4 regions of the Pusillimonas sp. ANT_WB101 genome follow, and region 2 is predicted to be linked to each of the others. Evidence: predicted binding sites of a transcription regulator. Region 2 holds the regulator's gene; each other region holds the start of a gene.
The links. The regulator LexA, encoded in region 2, represses DNA repair genes until DNA is damaged. The targets are predictions, from matches to a motif close to ACTGTATNNNNATACAGT.
Positions count from the first base shown of each region.

Region 1 (5,189 bases), 220 kb from region 2:
AGATCAATGTCGAATACCGAGTGGCTGGAAAACACATCAGCCAGTCGTAAGAAATGCAAAATATCAAAATGCAGCCGCTGTAATTCGACACCCAGGTCCAGAGGATGGGCGTTGGCGTACTGCGTAAGCCGCGAGCTGAAGTTGATCAAGCTTTTATGGAAGGAGGCGGGTATGTCGGTGTAGGCTTGATAAGACATGGCCTGATCGCGACAGCACAGGTTCCAGGCTCGCGTTAGCGTAGAAAAGCTGCGTTTCAGCTCAGTGGGTGCTGTGCGTTTTGCTGCTTGCAGCGTACTGGCACTCAGGCTGGCGCTATACATGGTACGGGCACGTTCGAGCAGGTTATGGGCCTCATCAACCAACAAACCAACCCGCCATTGGCGGCTTTCGGTCAGGCCGTAGAGCAGGGCGCTGCTGTCAAAGTAATAGTTGTAGTCACCGACGACGACATCTACCCATTGCGCGAGATCATGGCTCATCCAGTAGGGGCAAATTTTATGTTTTAGCGCAATGCGACGCAGGCTTGATTGGTCGAGCCATCCGTGGCGCGCGGCGTCTTGCCGGGCCACGGGCAGACGATCATAAAACCCTTGTGCCAGCGGGCACGAAGCGCCGTGGCAGGCCTTGTCGGGGTGCTCGCAGGCTTTTTCGCGTGCCACTAGTTCAAGCACGCGCACCGACGGCGCTGAGGTGGTGCATGCCGTGTCGTCAACGTTGCCATTGTTTTTGATCAACAGCGTAAGGGCGTCAAGGGCAAGCTGTCGTCCCGAGGTTTTGGCGGTAAGAAAAAACACCCTGTCCAGGCCCTCAGGTGTGCAGGCTTTGAGCATGGGAAATAGCGTGCCTATGGTTTTGCCGATGCCGGTAGGCGCCTGTGCCAGTAACATGCGTTGCTGGCGGGCAGCCTTGTACACATGTTCGGCCAGTTGACGCTGCCCCGGCCTGAACGCTGCGTGGGGAAAGCGCAGTGTAGCTAGCCAGAGATCCCGGTTCTCTCGGTGTGCCAGTTGTTGCGCGGCCCACTGGGCAAAGCAACGGCAGAGCGATTCAAAAAAGTGCTGCAGGTAGTCGGCCTTGAGGGTTTCAGACACTACTGTTTCATGACCCTGGTCGACGTCGTAATAGACCACGGCAACCTGTATTTCGGCCAGACTGTCGCGCTCGCAAAGCATATGGGCATAAACGCGAGCTTGCGCCTGATGCAGTGATCTGTGGTTGTCGGGGATATTGTTCAGGTCGCCCCGATAGGTTTTTATCTCTTCAACCTGGGGCACGCTTGCGTCATAGCCATCGGCTCGCCCACGCACCAGAAGCGCACCCCAGTTTGCCTGCACACTCACTTCTGACTGATACGTGACCGGCCTTTTGGCACGCACCAGCGCGTGCCCTTCTATGCCTTCGAGTGCGGTGGGTGATGGCGTGAAGCGTAGGTCAAGGTCGCCATGCCTGGCGGCAAACTCGCACAGTGCACGCACAGAGACGGTATAGCTCAAGCTGCCACTCGCTGAACGTGGCATACCATGGCGTCTATGCCGTGCGCAGCGCAATAGTTTAGCCATCGGATCTGGTTGTCTTGCAACCGGTCTCCAGGCCCTTTTACTTCGATAAGCTGATAATGCTGCTGATTTGGCCAGAACTGAATGAGGTCGGGCAAGCCCGAACGATTGCCGGGTATATCACGCAGCAGGCGCTCAAACACCACCCTGAGGTGTTGCGGTGGCATGCATGACAAGGCCAGATCAAGCAAGGCCGGGTTAATGGCTTGCCAGGCCACGAAAGGTGACTGTATGCCCTGCTTGCGAGCGAAATTGCTGCGTATGGTGTCGAGGTAACGCTCGTTATCAAGCTGCCCCAAACATACGTCAAACAGCGATTGGCGGCGTTGGTGAAAGCCACTGCGCAGCAGGTCGGCGGGCCCGCGCTGGTAAGGGTTAAAAAAAGCCCCTGGTACGGCAGCGAAAACGGCGTCCCAGCAAAGCAGCCCGAAAAGGGCGTTGATCAAGGTGTTTTCGACATAGAACGCGGGCGCGTCGTCACTGTGCAAGTGCTGTCTTACTGCCTCTTCGACGCGCGGGCCTTCTGCATGTAGCGGCAGCGCTAGGTCGATGCGCGTGATGTTGGCAGGTTTAGGGGCAGCTGCCGGCTGCCCGCATTGGCGTAGTAATCGCGGCAGCATGCGTAGCACTTGCTGCTGCTCGGCTTCGTCGTGCGGCGCCTGCAACGACAATTGAGCCAGTGCGAGCGCGTCGTTGCTTTGCCCTGAACGTTCGAGCACACGTACCAGGCGTTGTCGTGCTTCAGCGTGGCTGCTACGCTGATAGCACTGCCCAGCGCTGGCCCAATTTTGTTGGCGCTCATAGTGCTTGCCCATGTGATACAGCAGTCGGGCACGGCGTGTTTCCAGCCATTCGTTCTGGTAGGCGTCGTTAGGCAATGCGTGGAAAAGCGCGTCTTGTTGCTCGCTGTTGCTGGCCTGGTCAAATTGTTCTCGACAGTAATGCAGATAAAGGTAGTCGTCGATATCTTGACGCGCCTGAAAGGCTCTGGCCGATGGCGGGAAACTGACCTGCTCAAAAACATATAGCCCCAGGTCAGCCAGCACGAAGTCTGTCCAGCTTTGCCGTAAATTGCCAAAAAACATAAGCCTGAAACGATCGCACAGGGCGATTATGTGCGGGCTAAGTGCGTAGAGTGTGTCATGGCGTAGCTGTGGCAAGGTGCTGCTTGGGTGGACACTGTGCCATTGCGTGTGACGTTGCGCTTCTGGAAAGTGGCTGCACAACACGTCGATTTGTTCGGGCTTTTTGGCGCTACGCGCACCTGCTGCCGTTAGCGCTGTACCAAACATTGCCATGACTTCGTTGCGGGTAAGTTGCCCGCATAGCTCATCAACAGTAACGAGCGGGTCATTGTTTAGCCATTGATGGTCGATGAGGGCATGCGCAGCCGGGCCGGGGTCGCCGATTTCTGTGTAGGAAAGTTTGCTGGCCCGAAACAATAACCCTTTGCGCATAATCATGCGTACCAGCAAGCCGCGAGACCCTGGTGCAAGTGCCAGAAACTGAGCAATAAATGCATGTTCGTCGGGTAGCAACAGATCGGCATAGCGACCAGCCACCCAGCGCAGCACGCGCTCGAAGTTATCAAGGTAATACCAGGGATTGCTTAGCGGAGGTGGGCGCATGCACGGAAACCCGGATTAATGCCGCACGAGGGCTGCATAAGCCGTTTATGGGTGTTGATTACTGTTCGTATATACAGTTTAACAGCTATTATTCAGTAATGTCTCCGTTACAAACCGCTAGGAGTGTTAAGGAAATGTAGCCCGATCCTCAAGGGTTTTCATCGCCTTTGTTACATTTGTTGATAGTTAGCGCTTGAGGCTTCTGCTTGAACCGGCTACGGTAAAAGCTCAGCTAAACACGGAGGTATATATGAATAAAGACACACTGGAAGGACAATGGAAACAGCTTACCGGCAAGGCAAAAGCCGCCTGGGGTGATCTAACCGACGATGAGCTGACTCAAATTAATGGCAACCGCGAACAGCTTGCAGGCCTGATCCAGGAAAGATACGGCCGCACCCGCGAAGTGGCGGAACGCGAGGTTAAAGACTTTTTTGATGCCAATCGATAGCAGCGCGAGCGACCGGCGTTTTTGACCGGTTGACAGCCAGTGCTGCCTGATCTGTGTGCGGATCAGGCTGTTAAGCCCGCAGGTATTGCGCCTGCGGGCTTTTTTTAAACTGCCCAGGGCCTGCTCAGGCCTGTGGCATCAAGGCCCTGTAAAAATTGGGCAAGGCAAACAGCGCGCCGTGGATGTCGGCGTTGTAATACTGAAGATCACCAATGCCGCGCTGTGTGAGACGCTGCTGGATCTGGTCGCGGCCGGGCGCCAGTGGGTTTAGTTCGTTTGAAGCAATGGCCAGCGCCCAGTAGGTGCCGTACAGGGGGATATGCACGCCGTATCCATGTACCTGATCAAACACCGCAGACAGCTCGCCCGCTAATTGTTTAACTTGTTCAGGATTATGAAAAGGCGTACCCAGGTGCAAAACAACAGCACCGCCGGGGGCCAGCACCCGCTTGCATTCCTTGAAGAACGCTTCGGTATACAGCGGACCGGCAGGTGTGTCGGGATCTGTGAGATCAAGCAGAACCAGATCGAACCGTTGCTGGGTTTGCGCCAGAAACTGAACCCCATCTGCTATGTGCGCGGTGACACGCGGGTCGTCGAACGCACCTCGGTTAATGCTCTGCAAGTGCTCGCGAGCGATCTCGACAACCTGGCCGTCAAGCTCGACCAGGGTGGCTTCAGTGACCGAGGGGTACTTAAGCACCTCTTCGAGTGCGCCACCATCGCCGCCTCCGATGATCAATACCTTGCTCGGATCGGGGTGCGCCATGGCAGCAGGATGCACCAGCGCTTCATGGTAGAAGAACTCGTCTGCTTCCGAGGTCATGAAGCGCTGGTCCAGACGCAGCGTGTGGCCCAGATCGTCAGAACGCAGCAACTCGAGGTGTTGGTAATTGGTTTGCAGCGAGAGCGTACGCTCTGCAAACCGGAAACCAAAACTGGCTGTGGGCGTAAGGGTTTCAAAAACAAGTTCGCCATTGGTACCTGGGCCATGTTCGTCGCCACGCAGCAGGCGTTCGCGCTGCATTTTGGCTGGCTTGAACGCGTTAACCAGTGTCTGCATTAATTTCTCGGCCTTGGCCGAGTTGTCACCCATGAAATTGCATACATACACGTCAAGCGTGACGCCTTGGCGTTCAGGCCAGGTATGCAGCGCCAAATGGGATTCGGCCAGCAGCAGCATGCCTGTTACCCCACCAGGTTCACCCTGGAAGTCGGGAAAGGTATGCCATTTTTCAGCCACTAGCGTAAGGCCGGCGTCAAGAGTGTGCCCTCGGCACATGTCGGCGAGAGGCCCAGCCTGCGTGAGCAGCGAGAGGTCGCAATCGCATAGGTACAGATCTGCGGTGAGGTGCAGGCCCTGCATATGTCAGCACTCCTTGGTGAAAGACTTCTGCGCCAAGGCAAGGCACACGGAAAGCCAGAAAGTCGTAGGGCTAAGGATAAGCCTACAAGTTTAAAAAAACGTATAAGTATATAGCAAAAGCGGGTATGTTCCGGCTATGTGTAGCGATGCTGCTCTTATTTACCGAACGTGTGATTGGCCAATAGGTA
Region 1 covers NZ_VOAY01000001.1:1,549,088-1,554,276, reverse strand. The annotation lists gene FQ179_RS06990 (ATP-dependent DNA helicase) at 1-1,493, opposite strand, end outside; gene FQ179_RS06985 (VRR-NUC domain-containing protein) at 1,490-3,184, opposite strand; gene FQ179_RS06980 (CsbD family protein) at 3,435-3,635, shown strand; gene speE (polyamine aminopropyltransferase) at 3,760-5,001, opposite strand.
Region 1: FQ179_RS06985 (VRR-NUC domain-containing protein) is a predicted target of LexA. The motif match lies at 3,245-3,262, and genes of this name have one in related genera.

Region 2 (5,189 bases):
CTGTACATGGCACTTAACTGCCCCATGGTGACGTGGCTTTCGTCGATAAACATGAGGGCGTCGCGAGGCAGGTAGTCAATAAGTGTTGGCGGAGGGTCACCGGGTGCTGCACCTGAAAGATGCCTGGAGTAGTTTTCAATGCCTTTGCAAAACCCCAGCTCCTGCATCATTTCCAGATCAAAACGGGTACGCTGCTCCAGCCTTTGCGCTTCGACCAGCTTGCCCTCTTGCGTTAGCAAGGCCAAACGCTCGCGCAATTCAACTTTAATGGTTTCGATGGCACGCAATATGGTTTCGCGCGGCGTCACGTAATGCGAGCTTGGAAACACCGTAAAGCGGGGGATTTTCTGGCGTATCTTGCCAGTGAGCGGGTCAAACATCTGCAGCGATTCGATTTCGTCATCGAATAGCGTAATGCGCAAGGCCAGCTCGGCGTGTTCTGCCGGGAACACATCAATGGTTTCGCCACGCGCCCGGAAATTGCCTCGGGTAAATTCGACGTCGTTGCGCTCGTACTGCATGGCGACCAGCCGACCCAGCAGTTGCTGACGCGGAATGCGATCACCACAACGCAGCGTAAGCACCATGGCGTGATAGTCGCCCGGGTTACCTATACCGTAAATACAGGAGACGGTACCCACAATGATGGTGTCGCGGCGCTCAAGCAGGCTTTTGGTGGCCGACAGCCGCATCTGCTCGATGTGCTCATTGATGGATGAGTCTTTCTCGATGAAGAGATCACGCGCCGCCACGTAGGCTTCGGGCTGATAGTAGTCGTAATACGACACAAAGTACTCAACGGCATTACGCGGAAAAAACTCGCGCATTTCAGCATATAGCTGAGCCGCCAGCGTTTTGTTGGGCGCAAGCACGATGGCCGGTCTGCCCGTGCGGGCGATGACGTTGGCCATGGTGTAGGTTTTGCCTGAGCCAGTTACCCCTAGCAGGGTCTGAAACATAAGCCCATCATCAATGCCATCAACCAGGGCATCGATGGCCGCCGGCTGGTCACCGGCCGGGGGATACGGCTGGTAAAGTTGAAACGGGCTGCCTTCAAACTCAAGAAAACCGGGGGCTGCAAGATTAACACTAACCATCGCGTACTAGACTTTTTAAGGGTAAACCCCTTATTATCACATTAATACTCTTTCTTTTCCCCACTACTTTTTGCTTCCCTAACATGACATCTCTCTTTGAAGGCGTCGAACTGGCGCCGCGCGATCCTATTCTTGGTCTTAACGAACAATATAACGCCGATGCGCGCACCAGCAAGGTCAACCTTGGTGTAGGTGTTTATTATGACGACCAAGGGCGCATTCCGCTGCTCGACGCCGTCCGCAAGGCCGAAGACGCCTTGGTACAAGCGCACTCGCCGCGCGGCTATCTGCCTATCGACGGCATCCCCGGCTACAACTCGGGCGCGCAAGCCCTGCTGCTTGGCAAAAACTCTCCTCTGCTGGCCTCGGGCCGTGTGCTAACAGCACAAACCCTGGGTGGTACGGGTGCCCTCAAAATTGGTGCTGACTTCCTCAAGCTATTGCTGCCCAACTCCAAAGTTGTCATCAGCAACCCCAGCTGGGAAAACCACCGTGCACTGTTCCAGGCCGCAGGCTTTACGGTAGACACCTACCCCTACTATGACGCTGCTACGCATGGCCTGGACTTTGCCGGCATGCTCAGCGGTCTGCAGGCGCTGCCCGAAAAAACCATTGTGGTGCTGCACGCTTGCTGTCACAACCCCACGGGTGTTGATCCTACACTTGATCAATGGAAGCAGATCGTTGAAGTGGTCAAGCAAAAAAATCTTGTACCTTTTGTCGACATTGCTTACCAAGGCTTTGGTGACGGGCTCGAAGAAGACGCTGCTGTTGCGCGTCTGTTTGCTGACAGCGACCTCACCATGCTGATCAGCTCGTCTTTCTCCAAGTCGTTCTCACTGTATGGCGAACGCGTGGGTGCGCTCACTTTAGTATGCTCGTCCAAAGAAGAAAGCACACGCGTGCTCAGTCAGCTCAAGCGCGTTATTCGCACCAACTACTCCAACCCACCTACACATGGCGGCAAAATTGTGGCGTCGGTGCTAAACACGCCTGAGCTTAATGATGTCTGGACGGCAGAGCTTGCAAGCATGCGTGATCGCATCCGCACTATGCGAACTCAGTTGGTCGAAAAGCTAAAGGCGAATGGCGTCAGCCAGGACTTTGACTTCGTCCTGAAGCAGCGCGGCATGTTCTCGTATTCCGGCCTGACATCCGAACAGGTTGATCGTCTGCGCGAAGAACACGGTGTATACGCGGTCAGCAGTGGCCGTATTTGCGTTGCTGCACTAAACAGCGGCAATATTGATGCCGTGGCCAAAGCGATTGCGGCGGTTATCGCCTAGTCGTTTAGCCCTGGGGCCAGTACACCGCGAAGTAGCGGCCTGGCCCTCTATGCTTTCCCAAATGCTCCGTCTCATGCAGTGAGCCACACCCCAAAATTGGACACAGATCCAATCCTTGGGGTGGATCAGCTCAAATCAGCTCGAGCCCTGCGAAGTTAAACGTTTTCTCTTAACTTCGTGTCCAGAAGATTAATTTCTCTCCAGGCGTCATAAGCCGTCCAGCTTCTGGGGGTCAGTTCACGCATGCCGTCGGAGCATTTTGTTGGCGTGCGCAAATTGAATCCACTTCGTTCTTAATTAGCACTTTAGCCTGATGAATTCCGGCCAGATTCAAGGCGTATTCACGATATATTTACTTGTTTTAAGTCCACTCTGGCCGCTGTAAAACCCGCTTTAATTGGCCAATGCCAAGAGATACGCGGTCAAAACGGGCCAAAACCGCTTAAAACCCTTATGTCGCTTGATCTTCCGGCAAATATGTTGCAGAATTCAGACTGTATAAAAATACAGTTCGGAAGACTATGGCCGTCAAACTCACCGCTCGTCAGCAACAAATACTCGATTTGATCCGCAGCGAGATCATACGCACGGGTTTTCCACCCACGCGTGCCGAAATCGCCAGCGTACTGGGTTTCCGCTCGCCCAACGCTGCCGAAGATCATCTTAAGGCGCTTGCCCGCAAAGGAGCTATCGAGCTAACTCCTGGCGCGTCACGCGGAATCCGGCTTACCGAAACAGGCCCGGTCGGGGGCCTCGCTGCCGATTTGGGCGGCTCTTCGCTTTCCAGAGCCTTTGCGCCGCTATTGGTGCCGCTCGTCGGGCGTGTGGCCGCGGGTAGCCCCATACTGGCGGCTGAACACGTTGAGCGTGAAGTCGGTATCGAACCTTCTTTGTTTACCCAAACCCCAGACTACCTATTACGGGTGCGCGGCCTAAGTATGCGTGATGCAGGCATACTTGATGGCGACTTGCTGGCGGTACGCAAGTCACCTGAAGCCCGAAACGGCCAGATTGTCGTTGCACGGCTGGGTGATGAGGTTACGGTTAAGCGGTTTTCGCGTCACGGCCGCCATATACAACTGCTGCCTGAAAACCCCGATTTCGAGCCTATTAACGTAAGCTCTGATGACGAATTTTCTCTGGAAGGGATTGCTGTTGGGTTAATTCGCAGCACGCCGCTGCAGTAATTACTTGGCGCTTCAGCAAACTTGCACGCCTTACTTGGCGCTGTAACGGGCAGCTTGCCCGGCCTACAGCGCCCGCTGTATGCACAGATTATTTAGCTACGGCCAATGCAACGCGCGCACGGTAATGATGCCAACATATATTTTTATTATTGTCGGGTGCACATCGTACCTAACTGGCATTAATCAAAAACCGCCTCAAGCCGCTCGGCATCCAACGCCTTAAGTGCCCACCCCTGAAGCGTTGCAGTATCTGCCTGCGCAATGCGGGTAGCTACCCACGCCGGCAACTGACCAAACCGGCGCTCAAGCATTGCTGACAGCAGCCGTGCGGCGCTGTTTCTGCCTTCTTGACGTCCTTCTTCACGACCTTTTTGCAGGCCACGGGCCTCACCCAAACGTTCGATGCTAGTTACATAAGGCATGTTAAGCTCCGTTTCTATTGCTCCTACGGCCTGTTCAAAGGCCGGTTCAAGATCTTTGGGAAGACACATTATCCAGTCGATAATGCGGAATAGCTGCTGGATGCGCCGGCGATCGTAACGATGCTGAAACAGCAAGCGAATAAGCCTGACTTTAGTCAACAAGCGCTCGCTTGCGCCATGATGCGCCTGGGCATCTAGCTGGGCCATTACCACTAAAGCAAACGGATTGAGCGCCGCAAGATCAACCAATGACACTCTGTCATCCTCCCAACGGCGCAAGTGTACGACGGGAAAACGAAAACACATTTGACATTTGCCTAGACGTTGACGGTGCACCAATACGGATGGCCCGCCTGTGCTTGAAGTAAGAATGACCAGGCTATAAAACGAAGTATTCCTGGCCTCAAGCTCGATTCGGTCTGAAGAACCCACGCCCACCATTTTCTGTCGCACGTAGCGGTCCCATATGCGATAAAAATACGTGAACATGCGTTGAGCCAGCTGGGCAAGGCTTGTGCCGCTTGGCGGGCCGCTTTCAACTTCAACATGCACCAGAACCCAGGCCTGGCCATTATCAAGACGATGCAGCTTGACGAGTTTGTCAGCATAGCGACGACCATTTGGCGAGTCGGGGGCAAGGGCTTGCAGCTCTGTATCAAGAAACACCGGTGCGACGGACCAGTCAATAAGCACATGCAATTCGGGCGCCAGTAACGCGACGAAATCTTCAAAAAAGTAATTAAGCGCCTCTTTCCAGGGGCTGTCGTAATCAGTGGCTTGCGTTGACATCGGAAGCTTTAGGCTATTGTTGCAGGAGACACTACTTTAATGTCGCGCCCTACTGCCCCACGCGCTTGAAGCTAGGCAATATCCATCCGTAAATGTCCTGATTGCCCCTGCGGTTTATGACGCAAAAAAACCCCGCCTTGCCCTGAATTTACGCCTGTTTGGACATTGTCCAAACAGGCATGTTGTTCAGTTGCAGGACGAGGTTTCAGGCTTGCAGTGTGATCGATTAGTGCTTGATCAAACCATCAGACCCAACATCGGTAACGGGGTTGGCGCGAGCCGCTGCCGCGGCCTCTGCCGCCAGACGAGCCACTTCTTCGTCAGACAACGGCGTTGGCATGGTTTCGAGTGCCACTTCAAGTACGCGATCGATCCAGCGCACAGGAATGATTTCGAGGTGGTTCTTTA
Region 2 covers NZ_VOAY01000001.1:1,329,822-1,335,010, forward strand. The annotation lists gene uvrB (excinuclease ABC subunit UvrB) at 1-1,097, opposite strand, end outside; gene FQ179_RS06060 (amino acid aminotransferase) at 1,181-2,383, shown strand; gene lexA (transcriptional repressor LexA) at 2,905-3,570, shown strand; gene FQ179_RS06070 (hypothetical protein) at 3,750-4,781, opposite strand; gene lon (endopeptidase La) at 5,008-5,189, opposite strand, start outside.

Region 3 (5,189 bases), on a different contig from region 2:
TAGGTAAGGCACTTTGACCTACGTACTAGAAAGGAATAATGATGAAAACAGCACTTCGTTCAATAGCTCTGGCATCAATCCTGGTGACCGCTTCGGTCGGTATAGCTAATGCCGCCAACACTCATGCTTCCTCGTTGTCACGCGCTCAGGTTGTCGCCGAGCTTCAAGCAGCACAACAATCTGGTGAAATTCTCGGGGATGAGGTTTCTGTATACCCCATGATCCCAGACGGCCCCGACAAGAGCCGCGCTCAAGTTGTAGCCACACTGGCAGCAGCACAAGAAGCAGGTCACGTTCTTGGAGATGAGGCATCTGTGTACCCCATGCGCACTCACGGGTCAGCCAAAAGCCGCACCCAAGTTGTGAATGAGTTACATGCTTATACGTCTAACCATTCGAAGTTTATCGAGCACTAATACGTTGTTGCCCCGGCTGCCTCTCGGGGCAGCCGGGCAAGTCGGAACGCATGCTTGAGGCACTCACTACCCATAACCGGGAAGCTACTCGGACGACACCGAAGACCGGTTGCTAAGGGGTTGGCGTGGTGGCCCGCCCTTCCAGCGGCGTACGACCCGCTGAAAAATCAACGCATTGGGTATCTGCAAGAGCGCACCCGGATGTTCTTCTGAGCTGTCCCGCAGGGTGACATATAACAAGCTGATATCCACGACTTCACCTTTGGCACCCGGCTTTTCTGCCGTATCCAGAATCTCTACATAATCGCCCAAACGAAACGGGCGCGCAGTAAAAATCAAGATGGCGCAGAAAATGTTCGAGAGCACGCTCCAGGCCGCGAAGAAAGCCACGGCACCCACTGCCGCAAAACCCGTAAAAGCCGTCCACAGCACCGTTCCGGAAACGCCCAGCAGGCCAAGCACCAGCAACGCGGCAGTTGTCATAATGATCCAGCGCACAATCGTTGCGGTGGGCTTCATCAAATGCACCGGCAAGTCGTAGTGCACACTGGCACGATGCAAAATACGCCCCAATCCCCGCTGCAACAGCCAGGCCCCAAGCACGATAACCAGCAACTGGATGATTAAAACAAGCGTACCCAGCCATTCGTGGGTCCAGGCAGGAAAATATGGCGTCAACGTGGCAAGCATGGAATGGCTCCAGGAAGAACAAGCTCAGGCAGGAACGCTATTCTAGTCGCCGCCGCCTGACAACCCAATATCCGTTGTCGCGCGCGCCACCTGAGGTTTTACGGAAGCTGAAAGCGCAACAATCATAGGGCCTTCCTTGCCAATACGAGGTGCGCGCATTTACACTGTACGTTTACACAGTCAAAATCAGAGCGCTACATATCCTACAACAAGGCTGTTTCAATCTTTGCCGGCCTCCGTTAACTGATTAGCCCCAGCTCAGCCTTGCGTGCGGTGGCACTAAAGCCCGCTTATTCGATATCTGCAGCAACCCATTTCACTCAGGAAAAAGCGCCGTCAATTTATATGTTGTCTCGGCCACCATCAAAAATATTCGAATTTACCCATGCCCAGAACCTCACGCGTCACGCGAGCCACACAAGAATATGCCTACCCCGATCACCTGCGTCAGTGCCTCGAAGGCTTACCATCTTCGCCAGGCGTCTACATATTCCATACCGATGATCTCCAAGGCATGCCGCTGTACATCGGCAAGAGTGTCAATATTCGTCAGCGAGTGATGTCACACTTCAGAACACGTGAAGAATTTCGCATGCTGCATCAAACACGGAAGGTAACGTTTATACCAACAGCTGGTGAGATTGGTGCGTTGCTGCTGGAAGCCCGCATGATTAAAGAACGCCAACCACTGTTCAATCAAAAGTTGCGCAGCAATAGGCAGTTATGTTCACTACGGCTACGTGACGGCAAGGCAGAGGTTGTTTATTCACGTGATATGGACTTTTCGGTCGAATCAGATCTGTATGGTCTTTTTCGCAGTCGCACCGCCGCACTAGATAAGCTGTATGAATTAGCGAATACTCACCGTCTATGCCACGGGATAATAGGGTTAGAAAAGTTGCCGTCAGATCGCAAATGTTTCCGCGCGTCGATCACTCGATGCGCGGGTGCATGCTACGGCATGGAAAGTTTGGCCGACCATACCAGCAGATTTAACGCAGCGCTCGAAAAACTGCGTGTGACATGTTGGCCGTATCCCGGTGCGGTCGGTTTGGTTGAACGTTTTCAAGGCACGACGCAAATTCATATAGTGCGCAATTGGTGTTATCTGGCGACCGTAGGCACTTCTGACGAAGCCGCTAAGCACGGTAAAGTCAGCGCGGGGTTTGATGCTGATGGTTATAAAATTTTATGTAGCGCTATTTTAAAAGAATCCGTCGAAATCATGCCTCTTTGAAGTCTGTTAGAAAGCCAACACACTTTATCGAACAGCCCTCCCCATTTATTTGCATTATGTACACTGCCAGTACAATTCCGTCTCGGCAAACGTGCACAACTGCGTTGCCCAAGAAAACATCCGGCAGCTGCCCAACACCCCTGGACAGCCGTCCGCTGGTACGCTGCGCCCAACCCTGTGCTGACAGCAAGCCTGGAATCGACCCGACCCACCCGGTACTGTTGCGTCGTTCCGATACCTATTTCATGTGTCTCAGTACAAAATTCAACATAGGTACTTCATGTTCAAGCGAGTCAATATAATTACCGGCCTTGTAGCCAGCGCCCTTATCAGCGCAGCCGGCTTCGCCCACGCCGCTTACCCCGAACGACACGTCAGTTTGATTGTGCCGTTTCCTCCCGGACAAGCTACAGATATTTTTGCCCGTATGGTTGCCGAAGAGCTGGCAAAAGAATTCGGGCAAGCTGTCATTGTCGAGAACAAGGCAGGCGCAGGAAGCAATATTGGGATGCAGTATGTCGCCCGGTCCAAACCCGATGGCTATACCCTTGCTGTTGGCGGTAGCGCCGGTGCTGTCAACCAAACGCTGTACAGCAAGCCTGGCTATTCTTTGAAAGAAGACTTCATCCCTGTAGGTGGAATCTTTACCGTACCGCTGATTTTCCTGGCCAATCCAAAAAGCGGTATTAATTCTATGGCAGACCTTATCGCGCAGGCCAAAGCCAAGCCAGACGAGCTTGCCTATGCCAGCGCCGGCATAGGTGGCACGCAGCATTTGTCGGCAGAGATGCTCAAGTCTGACGCCAACATTGAGCTGCGCCATATACCTTACAAAGGTAGTGGCCCTGCCCAGGCTGATTTCCTGGGCAACCATGTGCCGCTAATGGTCGACTCTGTTACGGCAGCCCTGCCAAATGTGCAATCGAACGCGGCCGTGCCGTTAGCCGTTACCACACGCGAACGTGTGTCGCAGCTGCCAGACGTACCTACCGTCGCTGAATCGGGCTATCCCGGTTTTGAAGCAGTCGGCTGGGCAATGATCTTCGCGCCTGCCGGCACGCCTGACGATGTACTTAAGTATCTTAATCAGAAAATCAACGCCATCCTTAAATCGCCCGCAATGGCCAACGCGCTCAGCGCACGCGGCGCCCAACCACTCGTCTATTCGCCGGAAGAAGGCAAGCACTTCGTCGCCGAAGAAATCGAAAAATGGGGCAAGGCTGTGAAACGTTCGGGTGCGTCTGTCGATTAACCAGCACTGAGATCATAGCTGCCTGTCGGCTCATGCCGGCAGGCATTATTGTCTACCCTTGGCCGTCTGACCGACGTAGGCACGGCTTCGCGCAGTGACGCCCGAAACCAGCTCTATGTCATGCATAATCCGTCATCAAATTCTGCTAATTTTGCCCGCATAAAGTACCGCGCCCGTAGGCTGACCAGTTGGTGAGCCACCTGAGGGCTCCAGGCTTACCGCCAGGGTTACGTCGGACGTTAAACGGGTTTTATCCAGAACAAGCACAGTATTGGAATCTGCTTGAATCAGGCCCAGCGGAGCCGGTTTCTGATCTTTGGCAATCAACCACAACTCCAGGCTGTGCTCGGTATCTATAGACGCCAGATTAAGCGGAGTAAGCACAAGCATGCCATTGTTGGCATCGAAGCTTGCCACAATCTGCTGACCGCCTTCTCCTTGCGCGCTTGCCAACACGGCCACTGGCCTTGGGCCTGTATCTGCTTCGTTCAGGACCTGAAAGCGCGGCCATAGCAGCACGCCAGCCAAACTGGCCGCCAAGGCAAAACTGACAAGTTGCCATCCATGATTGGCCGCCCGGCTTTTTGGCTTTGTGATGGGGCTGAGCTGCCCCGAAGGTGTGGCGTCAATTGAAGATAGGCTAGCTGGCGATACGTTGATACCTTGATCTGCGGCGTGAGGGTGAGGTAAGCGCGATTGAATTGCACGCCACACACGTGCCGGAGGCTGGACGGGCTGATCGGTTGCATCCAATACCCCAAGCGTCTCCTGCCATTGGCCTACCTTAGTCGCCAGTGCGGGATCGCCTTCCATTAGGGTTTCGAAACGGCGGCGCGCAGCACCGCGCAACGTGCCAAGCACGTATTCGGCAGCCAGTGCGTCGTTTCGCGTGTGTTCGCTCATAACCCCAAACATCCTTTCAACTGTGCCAAGCCGCGGCGCACCCAGCTCTTTACGGTTCCGAGAGGATGCTCCAACTGCTTGGAAATTTCACCATGGGATAAGCCGTGGTAATACGCCAACACAATGCTTTGGCGCTGCTCTGATGACAACATGCCCAGACAGTCGCCCAGACGGCTGTCCGAATCAGCCCTTTCCAATTGCTCCAGCGGGTTGCCTTCGGTGCTGGGAAGCTCGTTTAACGTCGTGTCATCGAGCTCGACCCAGCGGTTGTCTGCCACGCGCATCCAATCAATAGCCCTATTGCGTACGATATTGGTTAACCAGGTCAGCGGAGAACTAATTTGGCTGTTGTAACTGCCTGACTTGTTCCATACGGTAATAAAGGCATCTTGCAATACCTCTTCAGCCCATACGGGACGCTTAAGCAGACGCAAGGCAACCGCATACAGTCGTGGTGACACGCTTGCATAAAGGGCCTCGAAAGCCTGCTGATCGCCTCGTGACACGGCACTCAATAGGTCTCGATGTTCTTGGTCAGAGGGCCTAACCATGTGTTTTGTACTTTTGCACGCAGTTCCACATTAAGGTTCGATTCAACATACTCGCCCATAACCTTATCACCGGTCAATGACAAAATTGGGCGCAACGATATCAAACAAATGGCTTGACCCAGCCTGGTTGTTGCACATTC
Region 3 covers NZ_VOAY01000002.1:246,477-251,665, forward strand. The annotation lists gene FQ179_RS10085 (DUF4148 domain-containing protein) at 42-416, shown strand; gene FQ179_RS10090 (mechanosensitive ion channel domain-containing protein) at 501-1,106, opposite strand; gene cho (excinuclease Cho) at 1,492-2,343, shown strand; gene FQ179_RS10100 (tripartite tricarboxylate transporter substrate binding protein) at 2,624-3,595, shown strand; gene FQ179_RS10105 (anti-sigma factor domain-containing protein) at 3,731-4,498, opposite strand; gene FQ179_RS10110 (sigma-70 family RNA polymerase sigma factor) at 4,495-5,049, opposite strand.
Region 3: cho (excinuclease Cho) is a predicted target of LexA. The motif match lies at 1,270-1,287, and genes of this name have one in related genera.

Region 4 (5,189 bases), 690 kb from region 2:
AAGGCCGAGGACTCTTGTGGTGTTCAGAAGCAGTAGTTAATGCACTGTTTTACGAACGGGCCGGCCCTGCTCGGGTGCCGTCAGTTTTTGCTGCAGCATGCCCAGGGCCTCTTCCCAACTACGCAATGGCACACACGTTTGCAGCCGCATCACTGCCTGACTAATCAGTGCCTCGTGCAGTTCGTGCCCCACGCCTGAAGCCACATCAAGCGTGGCATCGCCTTTAAGCTGACCCAACCGGGTCAAGGTTGCTTCTACCTCATCGGCAGAAACCTGCTGGTCATCTGCGCCATGAAAAAAATGCAGCATGGTAGTGGGTGGTACTTTGTCAGGCATTCGAGCATACAGCCCCGAAAAAGCCAACACGCGACCCGCCAACCCCGAATGGGCGTGGGCGGCCTCAAGGGCTACAGAAGCGCCTTGCGAAAACCCCGCCAGTGCTGTGTGCTCTCCAGTCAGGCCGTAGCTTTGCTGAAGTGCGGCGATCTGCCCGATAAGCGTGGGCAACACCTGAGCGACATGAGCCGCGTAATTGCCCACATCGATTTCTTGCGGCTTGATCCAGTAATACGTGGAAGCCTCATCTGCAGATTGCGTATCAGCACCATGCGAGTCTGCCGACCACTTCTCTCTGGCATAGGGCAGCACAATCATCGCTGCCGGAAACGCTTTCCCTATAGCCTCAGCCAACGGGAAAAGCTGTCGGGGGTTGGCAGATTCACCATGTAACAGAACAAAAAGCAGTTGTGGTTTCTGGTTGCGGGGCATAAAAACAAAAGGCTCGGGTACACCGGGCTTCGCAGCCGTTGCCATATACATCTCCTTGTACAGCCTGCTTCAGATGGCTTTAAAGAATAGAAGCAGGGTGTTTAATGAAAATTGTACGCCAGAAACAATGAAATCTCCCGCAGCTAAACGCAAAGCGTTATAGCGGGGGGTTTCTCGTTTCAACTTTTTGACCCTGCCCGTTAGGCTAGGGTGGGGAATGCGCTCGCAACATGTTCAACACTTGCCCCTCTTTTTACAGAACCATACAGGCCTTGTACAAGGCAGGTAGCAGGCAAAGAAGGGCCTGACTGATATCCAGACGCCGATTCGCCTATCATTGATTTATACTGTATATTTAAACAGTATAAATACTGCCTGTCTGCAGATATGCCAGGTCTTACTCATACCTTGCACTGCCCATACCTGCGAGGCCCAAACTGCCCAACTACGGCATAAAGCCTATGACAACCTTGCTCTCACCCGTCTTGCAGCACCCTGAACGCATCCATCCTGCATTGTGGCGTGGCTCGCAATTATTTCATGGCCCAGCCACCACAGTACGCACCGGCTTTGCCACACTAGATGACGAGTTGCCCGGTAATGGCTGGCCGCTCGGCTCGCTCATAGAAATCATGCCCAGCCAGCCCGGCTGCGGCGAGCTTCGCTTGCTGCAACCCGCCCTGGCCGCTCTTGATGCAGAACGCAGCATCATGCTGGTCAACCCCCCATATAGTCCCCATTTTCATTGCTGGCTTAACTGGGGTCTTGATACGCACAGGCTGGTCTGGATTCGTCCGCAAACCCCGGGCGACACACTGTGGGCAGCCGAGCAAGTCCTTAAACACAACGCCTGTTCTGTTTTGCTTTGCTGGGCCAGCCAGGTACGCCAGGCCTCTTTGCGTCGTTTGCACCTGGCTGCCCGACAAAGTGGTGCTCTGTTCATTATGCTGCGCCCCCCACTTGCCGCCCAACAGGCCAGCCCTGCTCCACTGCGCCTTATTTTGCAGCCGTCCATGCAGGGCGCTGCCATTCATATTGTCAAACGCCAGGGCCCCATTTGCGACAAACAACTACCCATCACTTTTTACCCAGACCCCGCCCCACACGCCACCACAACTCATCATGCCACTCTGGATCAGCCTTTATCTGCCGACGCACAGCCTGGACATCAGCTTCCCGAACTGGTCCGCTGACACCATGGCTGCCGTGCTCGACAAAGGCCGTATTCTTTTGTGTACGCCAGCAGCCGAGAAACAAGGGGTGCGCCCAGGCACAAGTGCAGACACCGCCCGCGGGCTGGCCTGCGGCATACAGCTGTTCAGCGACAATCCCCATGCACGGCGCCGGCATTTACACGACACGGCCCTGAGCTTGCTGCAATACACACCCAATGTCAGCTTTCTGGAAGACCAGGCCATACTGCTTGAAGTCAGCGCCAGCCTCAGCCTGTTTCGTGGCCCACGCACGCTTTGTCATCGCATCCACGCCACCTTGAGTAATCAGGGCGCACGCGCGCGCCTGGGCATGGCACCCAGCGCTTTGGGTGCATGGGTGCTTTCGCGTCAGCCGTCAGGTCAACGTCGCGTGCTCACCACACACCACTTGGCACAACGCCTCAACGTTTTGCCTGCGCAGGTATTGCCCGCAGCGCAGCCCTATTCTGACTGGCTCGATGGCATAGGTTGCCGCACCCTGCAACAATTGCGGGCGCTTCCCCGCAAAGCACTGCAACAGCGCAGCAGCCCGCAATTACTGCAGCAAGTCGATGCCGCCTACGGGCAGGCAACCGAAATTTTCAACTGGTTTGAAGCGCCCCCCACTTTTTCACAGCGCTACGAACTGACCGAGCGCATTGAACACTGCAACGGCATCCTGGTCGTTACCATGCGACTTATAGAGCAGCTAAGCGGCTGGCTTCAAGCCAGGCAGCTATCCACACGCAGCCTGGGCATTTGCCTGCACCACGAAAAAGGGCGTCACGCACGCGCCCCTACGCAGGTTGCACTTCATGTGTCTGAAAGTGCGTGGCAACCAGATGATTTTCTGCCTGTATTGCGAGAACGATTACAGGCCATTACCCTGCCTGCCCCTGTCATCACCATAACCTTATCCGTCACGCAAACAGACACTCGACCAACCCACAGCGGTACGCTGTTTCCAGAACCCACCCAATGGCTGCACCAGGAGCGACGCCTGCTCGATCTTTTGCGCGCTCGCCTGGGCGACCAGCATGTGCTTGGCAGCCAGCCCGTTGCCGACTACCGACCTGAGCAAGCCAACTTGTGGAGCCCCATCCATGACAGCCAATGCGATCCAGACATCTCTTCCAGCCCTTCGCCCCCCCCGTCTCGATCTGCCGCCGGGCCTCGCGCTGTCGCGGCCCCTACAGGCACCGCAAAATCCAAAGCCGCCAAGGCCGCTATGCCGCCCCGCCTGGCCATGCATAGCCGTCCCTTCTGGCTGCTTGACCCACCACAGCCGTTGACGGTTGTAGCCAACCGACCAGTGCACAACGGCAAAAACCTGCATTTAATCCACGGGCCCGAGCGCCTCGAAAGCGGCTGGTGGAGCCCCTCAGGACATGAGCGACGTGACTACTTCATTGCCCGCGACGCCAATGGCGCGCGCTACTGGCTTTATCGACAACGCGAAAGCCAAGGTGCAGGGTGGTTTCTGCAGGGGCTGTTTGGCTAACAAGCCACCAACACACCATGTCTCATACTACTTCCTCTCTGGCTGACTACGCCGAGCTTGACTGCCTATCTAACTTTACGTTTCTGACCGGTGCCTCACACCCCGAGCAGCTGGTTGAGCGCGCCGCGCGGCTAGGCTATCAGGCTTTGGCGCTGTGCGACGACTGCTCTCTGGCAGGCGTGGTGCGGGCCCACAGCGAAGCAAAAAAGCACGACATCAAACTCATCATCGGCAGCCGTTTTCGGCTGGACGGCATGGAAATCATCGTACTGGCCTGCAACGCAACCGGCTATGGCGACCTGTCAGAACTCATCACTCTGGCGCGTCGTCGCAGCGCTAAAGGTAGCTACCAGCTCAGCCTGGACGACATCATTAGCGCCGGGCCAGGGTATGAGCATTTGAAACAGCTTCCTCACTGCCTTGCTATTTACCGGCCTGCCTATGGCGTGGCTGCCAATGTGCTCGAAACACACTTATCACTTCTTCAGCAGGCGTTCCCCAACCGCTTGTGGCTGGGGCTGGGGTTACACCACCATCATGCCGATGCGGCACATCGGCTGACCCTTGAGCAAGCCGCGCAGTGTTTTGCATTAAAGCTGGTCGCTCTCGGCCAGGCCGAGATGCACACACGCTCACGCCAGCCCGTACATGATGCGCTCGCGGCAATCCGCCAAAAACAGCCTGTACAGCGTTGCGGCTACACCCTCAAGCCCAATGCCGAGCACTACCTGCGCAGTCGTCTGCGACTGGCTAACCTTTACCCCGCACACACCCTGCGCGAAACCCTGCACATCAGTAACCTGTGCCACTTCAGCCTGGAAGAAATCCGCTACCAATACCCACGAGAAATCGTACCTGATGGCATGACGGTTGGCACCTATTTGCGTCAGGAAACCTACGCCGGAGCACGCCGACGCTATCCGTCAGGCCTGAGCGACAAGGTACGCAGCCAGATCGAAAGCGAGCTCGCCATTATTGCCAGCCTCAACTATGAGCCATACTTTCTGACGGTTTACGACATTGTTCAGTTTGCACGCGGGCGCGGCATTCTGTGCCAGGGGCGAGGCTCAGCTGCCAATTCGGCAATCTGCTACTGCCTGCACATTACCGAAGTTAACCCTGAAAACGGCAACACACTGTTTGCCCGCTTTATCAGCCAGGCACGCAAAGAGCCACCTGATATCGATGTTGATTTTGAACACCAACGCCGCGAAGAAGTCATTCAGTACATTTACAATAAATACGGAAGAGACCGCGCAGCCCTGACAGCCGTTGTCAGCAGCTACCGCATCCGCAGCGTGCTCCGCGACACGGGCAAGGTGCTGGATCTCGACCCCGATCTGGTTGCCCGAGTTGCGCGTTCGTTTCACTATTGGGATGGCAAGCAGGGACTGCTTGATGCGCTGGCGCAGCAGGGTCTGGACCCTGAAGGCCGCAGCGCCAAAACCTGGGCCTGGCTGGTAGACAAGCTACTGGGCTTTCCCCGGCATTTGTCCCAGCACCCGGGCGGCTTTGTCATTGCGCGCGACAAACTGTGCCGTCTGGTGCCCATCGAGAACGCAGCCATGCCTGATCGCTGTGTGGTGCAGTGGGATAAAGATGATCTTGACGCCATGGGGCTGCTCAAGATCGACGTGCTGGCGCTGGGCATGCTGTCAGTTTTGCAGCGTTGCATGAAACTGGTAGAAGCGCGTCGCGGTCATCCGTTGCCGCTGCAAGATATCCGC
Region 4 covers NZ_VOAY01000001.1:637,765-642,953, reverse strand. The annotation lists gene ypfH (esterase) at 37-813, opposite strand; gene imuA (translesion DNA synthesis-associated protein ImuA) at 1,230-1,961, shown strand; gene FQ179_RS03085 (DNA polymerase Y family protein) at 1,891-3,462, shown strand; gene FQ179_RS03080 (error-prone DNA polymerase) at 3,480-5,189, shown strand, end outside.
Region 4: imuA (translesion DNA synthesis-associated protein ImuA) is a predicted target of LexA. The motif match lies at 1,115-1,132, and genes of this name have one in related genera.